DNA from 2 places in the Paenibacillus sp. J22P218 genome. Region 2 is predicted to be linked to the other one. Evidence: a T-box and tRNA genes for the amino acid it is inferred to sense, from the RefSeq annotation. Region 2 holds a T-box; the other holds one or more tRNA genes.
The links. The T-box of region 2 lies ahead of AC0YN0_RS07355 (arginine--tRNA ligase). A T-box ahead of a tRNA ligase gene usually reads a tRNA of that ligase, here a tRNA-Arg.

Region 1: it encodes a tRNA-Arg, which carries the amino acid that the T-box ahead of AC0YN0_RS07355 (arginine--tRNA ligase) is inferred to sense. The anticodon was not compared.

What each region holds. Positions count from the first base shown of each region.
Region 1 covers NZ_JBWDNL010000007.1:388,233-391,447, reverse strand. The annotation lists gene AC0YN0_RS27430 (ABC transporter ATP-binding protein) at 115-969, shown strand; tRNA gene AC0YN0_RS27425 (tRNA-Gly) at 1,225-1,299, shown strand; tRNA gene AC0YN0_RS27420 (tRNA-Arg) at 1,307-1,383, shown strand; tRNA gene AC0YN0_RS27415 (tRNA-Pro) at 1,413-1,489, shown strand; tRNA gene AC0YN0_RS27410 (tRNA-Gly) at 1,498-1,571, shown strand; gene AC0YN0_RS27405 (hypothetical protein) at 2,448-2,729, shown strand; gene AC0YN0_RS27400 (hypothetical protein) at 2,726-2,995, shown strand.
Region 2 covers NZ_JBWDNL010000001.1:1,743,920-1,747,134, reverse strand. The annotation lists gene AC0YN0_RS07355 (arginine--tRNA ligase) at 1-1,202, opposite strand, end outside; T-box leader at 1,271-1,534, opposite strand; gene AC0YN0_RS07350 (rhodanese-like domain-containing protein) at 1,662-1,973, opposite strand; gene AC0YN0_RS07345 (VWA domain-containing protein) at 2,093-3,215, opposite strand, start outside.

The sequences.
Region 1 (3,215 bases), on a different contig from region 2:
AGTGATAACCATTATCATTATTGAAGTAGTGATAATCGTTATCACTTTTTACCTAATTAATCTAATTTACTGAGATATAGCCTGACCAGGCAACGGAAGGAGCGTGCATGTCTAATGATTCGTCTTACGACTTCGAATCTCGACATTGCTTATGATGATCGTCTTATCGTTCAAGATTTAAACATTGCAATTCCTCAGGGGAAAATTACGGCGCTTGTAGGAGCGAACGGCTCCGGCAAATCGACGATCCTGAAGACGATGGCCCGCATCATGATTCCATCTAAAGGCAATGTACTTCTAGACGGCAAATCGATTCATAAGCAATCGACGAAGGAAGTAGCGAAGCAGCTTGCCATTCTTCCGCAAAATCCTACAGCTCCGGACGGCTTAACCGTATCTGAGCTTGTCTCGTACGGTCGTTTCCCTTATCAAAAGGGTTTCGGTTCGATGACGAAGCAAGACCGCGAAATCGTGCAATGGGCGGTTGAAGCAACAGGCATGACTGAGTTCGCCGATCGTCCGGTCGATCATCTGTCCGGGGGTCAGCGTCAGCGCGCTTGGATTGCAATGTCTTTGGCACAAGAAACCGATATCTTGTTCCTTGACGAGCCGACGACGTTCCTGGATATGGCGCATCAGCTTGAAGTGCTTCATCTGTTGCAGAAGCTTAATGAGTTTAACAATCGTACGGTTGTTATGGTTGTTCATGACTTGAATCATGCATCGCGCTACGCGCATCATATGATTGCTATTAAGTCTGGCAAAGTTGCAGGCGAGGGCTCACCGATTGAAGTTATTACGCCTGAGATTATGCGCGAAGTTTTCAATATCGAAGCCGATATCGTACCGGATCCGCGTTCGGGCGTACCTCTATGCCTGCCGTTCGCGCTTGCTGATCAGCCAACCGCTGATAAAGTAATGATGGGCCGCTCTCAGCCGGAAATCGTTATGGCTGCCGCTGGAGCATAACACTTATTTAGTCTAATGGAAAGCCATGCTTCTTTAATTGGAGTCATGGCTTTTTTTAATTGCCAGCTGTGTTCGTTATGGGTTATCCGTCACTGTTTCTAGGCGGGGAAAAGCCAGTAAAATCAACGGATTTCAGCGGATTTTTAAAAAAGATAAGTTTTTCGCAAAAAACACTTGCAATCTGTTTCTCTAGGTGATATATTATTACTTGTCGCCGCGACATTAACTGATTGAAACGGCTGACGAAAACACCGTGCGGAAGTGGCTCAGCGGTAGAGCATCGCCTTGCCAAGGCGAGGGTCGCGGGTTCGATTCCCGTCTTCCGCTCCATAAGATTGCGGCCTTAGCTCAGCTGGATAGAGCGTTTGACTACGAATCAAAAGGTCAGGAGTTCGAATCTCTTAGGCCGCGCCATCTTTACTAATTGCAAGATATACTTAATTCGGGATGTAGCTCAGCTTGGTAGAGCACCTGGTTTGGGACCAGGGGGTCGCATGTTCAAATCGTGTCATCCCGACCATCTTGTTTGCGGGTGTAGTTCAATGGTAGAACTTTAGCCTTCCAAGCTAATAGCGTGGGTTCGATTCCCATCACCCGCTCCATAACGAAACGACAAGAACCTGAAAAGGTTCTTTTTTTGTGTTATGGAGTTTTTGGATGGGAGAGAATTCCCCGCACGCTAAGAGCGTGGGTTCGACCGACCGTTAAGGCTAAGCGTAGCAAGCTGACAAGGTCGCGCGTCAACTTTTGCACGGGCAGGGAGCGAAGCAATCGCGATCCTTAGGAAAAGTTGAGTATTCCCATCACCCGCTCCATAACGAAACGACAAGAACCTGAATAGGTTCTTTTTTTGTGTTATGGAGCTTTTGGATAGGAGAGAATTCCCACACGCTATAAGCGTGGGTTCGACCGACCGTTAAGGCTAAACGAAGCAAGCCGTTAAGGTCGAGCGTCAACTTTTGCACGGACAGAGAGCGAAGCAATCGCGATGTGTACGAAAAGTTGAGTATTCCCATCACCCGCTCCATAACGAAACGACAAAAACCTGAAGAGGTTCTTTTTTGTGTTATGGAGCTTTGGATGGGAGAGAATTCCCGCAGCGTGGGTTCGACCGACCGTACTCTCCGCCTTTCACTTACTCTTCAAACACAGCTGTTACCAGCTCCAGTTCGCCTTTACGCGGCTTGTGGTCGATTTGTTGACTGGAGCGACATACGAAATATGGATATGGGAAGCGATCTGCAGACAGACCTTAATGAAAAAGCGAATTCAGGAGCATCTACATGTTCAGTTGGAGGACACAACCACGCTATCCTTGCAGGGGCCTACTGGCCGTAGCCGATCGGTAGCTTCAAGTCATACCCATACCCAATCCTAGTATGCTATACTATATACAAAAATTGGGTATAAAGTTTGCACATGAGAAAATATTTATCTGCATCATAATGAGAGTCTTTGTGATGGTCACTGGATAGGCAATGGCGGCCGGAGTTTCAAAGGTAGAGGAGATTATTCAAAAGGAAGCTAGAGTAACACTGGACGGACAAGCTCTTAGCAACGCCAACATTGTTGATGCTAAGAGTTGCGCTCGAGTAAGGGACATCACGGAGGCATTCGGAGCTAGTGTTTCCTATGAGAAGGGTGTGGTTAAGATAGAAACACAGGGGATAGATTTATCGGTTTTGGAAAGGAACAAGGAAGACCTATCCGGCCTAGACGAAATCAACAATCAAATTGCTGAAATGGGGTCTGCTGAATGAGTCAAGAAGAACCTCAAGAAACTCAAGAACCTCAAGAACCTCAAGAACCTCAAGAACCTCAAGAACCTCAAGAACCTCAAGATCAGGAGTCCGTAGAAAACAAAGTAAATGGTGGTTGCGGATGCGGGACTATCCTGTTTGCGCTTTTTATTATCTGCGTAATAGGTGTATTTTTTTTTATGATTATAACGCCGGGAACTGGGGATAGTTTTTGTAGTGAATATATAAAGGGCTGTGATGGATACACATCTCGGTTCAGTAATTAACGAATAGCAGAACTAGAGGCGGCTCATTAGCAGGCTCTTTTCTATTCCCATCACCCGCTCCAAAACAAACTTTAAGAACCTGAGAAGGTTCTTTTTTGATATGGAGCCAGAGTTGTCATCAATTGATCGCCATAGGCTTTCGATCTTTACGTTTGAGACCGGCGAAGAAGACAACATTATGAATCGGCTTAATACGATATAGACAACTATCCCCGAATAT
Region 2 (3,215 bases):
GGGTACTGCTGCCTCTGATCGATCACATTAATTACGGCATCTGCCTTGCCGATCTTCTTCTTCACGCCTCCTGCTTGCGTTGACCATAGACCGCTGCCGAACTTGCGATAACGAAAATCTTTGTCCAGCAAGCCGAACTTCCACAGATGATAAGCGATATCCTTAGCCGTATACGTCAAAATTCCATTCGAGCGAACAAGCACCTTGTCTGCTTGATGTTCGCCTTGCTGCTGATCGGATTGTTCGGCTTCTAAAGGCTCTGACAGGTTGTCAGCTTCATGTGACGGCTGCACGCTTCCAAGCACCCAACAGCCTGCAAGCTTCCCCTGCTGCTCCTGTCTGAAAACGTTCGTCTGCTGCAGCAGCTCGAAGGTGCGCTCCCAGAATCCTCCGCTAACGATACTGCTTTCCCATACGAGCACATCATAATCGATCCCGAACTGTTTCATCTCCTCGACATGTTCGCTAACGATGCGCTCTGCGATAAGCAGCCCCATCCAAGCAATGTTGTTGCCCCCTTCTTCCAGGTGCGCAAGTACGCGTGAACGCTCTTGCAGCAATTCGGGCTGTTCCTTATACGCTTGATTCACCTTCGCATACGTCTCCCAACAGAAGTCGCCAAATCTCGCATGCGACTGAGCCGCCCACGTGTTCAGTATGCCAACGACCGTATCGGCTAATTGATTGCCAAGGTCGTCGATGTAATTATGCACCTCTACAAGATGTCCGGCTTGCTTCATCAATCTAGCCAGCGTATCACCGATACAGGAATTTCTTAAATGTCCGATATGGGCAGACTTGTTCGGGTTAATCGACGTATGTTCGATGAGTACCTTATGCTTATGCTTTTGCTGCTTCTTAGCTTTTATTGCTGCTGCTCCATCCTCAATTAGCTTCGCCCACTGCTCCCAATTGACATAGAAATTAATAAAGCCCGGCGGAGCGACATCGATGGTTGCGAACAGTTGAATAATCGCGTTATTAGCTTGCAGCTTTTCCTTAACCTGAGCTGCAATAACGAGAGGAGCACGCTTTAGATGCTTCGCCAGTTGCATCGCTATGCCGCTGCTGAACTCGCCGTTCGCCTCGTTAGCCGGATGTTCCACTACGACATTGACTTTGTCCTGGAGCGCCAACCCTTCTTCCGTTGCGATCTTTTTTACGGCATTAGTTAATGCGGTTAACAGTTGTTCTTTCAACACTTTATATTCCTCCTCCTTGTTATCGCCAAATCGAGTCCGAACGCCAAAAAAGCCCTCGTCTCCAATAATAAAGAGACGAGAGCTTGCTGATTCCCGCGGTACCACTCTAAGTATCGAACCTGCAATGAGGTTCAATCACTCGATTTGATAACGGTCATTGACCGGATTTGTCTACTCCGATAGCCGCCTTTGCATTGACCTTGACTGCGCGGAATCGTTTCGACAAACCATTTCCCGGGCCCGCTTCATCTTAGACATCCGTACCGGCTTCCACTGTTCCGGCTCGCTGCGACTATCCGTCCTAAGATTACTGTCCCGTTCATTAATGTTAGATTTGTGAAAATTCTGAATATATCTTAAACGTATTTATACACGATGCCGCTTAGCATTGTCAAGGGGGATCATAAATAGCGGCACTAAGCTAAGAAGCCTAGTGCCGCCATATTCCTCATTATGCGATTATTCGCCGGTTACAACTTCGCCGTTCCAAGCAAGCATACCGCCCGACACGTTAATAACGGTGTGGCCTAGCGCGCCTAAGTAGTCGCATGCTTTGCCGCTTCGTCCGCCGCTGCGGCAGATGATGACGATCTCCATCTCTTCCTGCGGGAACTCGTCTACACGCTGAACGATTTCCGATAACGGAATGTTGCGTGCCTCTTTAATATGACCGGCTTCCCATTCATCGACCTCGCGAACGTCGATCAAATTGATAGACTCGCCGTTTTTAAGCTTTTGTTCCAGTTCCTGCGTCGTCAGTTCCTGAGTCATATAGACATCTCCTTCAAGCGTAGCTGCTTATTATAGTCGTTGATATGAATTGTATCGCGTCCTATCGCTCGTGTCCATATGAAGGAGAACGGTTGCTATTGGAAAAACCATATCTGCGGCTATCTCCGCTTTTTGTTTTTGGCAGCAAGCAGACGGTTGATCGTTCCGTCCGTTGCATTATCCTGCTCTATCCGAGCAGCGCTCGAGCCGGGTTGATTCGTGTTCGTCACAGATGCAGTCGCATTCGCTAAAGGTGACAAATCACTCGGCTTTGTTCGATCGTCGCTCTCTTTGGATGGAGATATTCCAGACACGCCGCCGTAGAAGCGACTTGCTTCGGTTGTCCTTCTCTTTAGCCTTGATACCGCATTGGTTGAGTTTAAAACTTCATTCGTATGACCGCGATTACGTCCATTGCGTTGCCGTAACAAAGTTCCCGCCCATTCGAGCATCCGTCCATAAGGCAATGACAGCCTTCGCAGAGCGATGTCCAGCAACCAAAGGAGCAAGGCGGCGACGAGCAGTTTATTCGTCAAATCGATCGGCTTGCGAGCCTCCAGCGGCTTGAAATCAAATACCGTTTGAGGATCGTCCAACAGCAATTTGCGCCCGCCGGTCGTGGCGGCGATCTGAGCCATCGTCTCTGGACCGTCCGTGTTCGATAATCGGTATTCAGGCGAATAAGGAATGACGAAAGCCGATGTCGTACCGCCTTCAATTGCGTTTCCGTTCGACTTCTGTCCGATTTGAGCCAAATAAACGCCAGGTTCTGTCGCAGGCAAGGTCGTTTCATACTCTCCCGGCCCGATCGGCATTAAGCGGCGAACGGAATAGCTGCCTGATTCGTCTTCAATCCCCGCAGACAGCGCACTGTCGAATGAGCCCGCGTCAGCTTCTGAACGTACCTTCAAAGTGGCTTGGCCCCCGTCTTGCTCGGTCGTTATCGAATACGGATTGTTCACAAACTGAGGGAACGTCCACTTCACCCATTCGGCAAGCACGGTTGGAAAGGCAGGCCACTGCACCCAATCGCGTGCCCACTTGCCCGTAACGTCGCTTGTCCATGCGACAGAACGTCCAGAGCCATATTGCCAGCGGGCTAGCAGTGGATCGCCATCCGGCGTCAATAGAGCGACTTCCGCCGCTTCTTTCGCTGTTGCGGCGATATAAGCGTTAATCTTTGGCACGCCGCCGTTCCACAGCTTCCCCCAATCAGCAGCCCTAGCGACTGCTGGCGTAAAC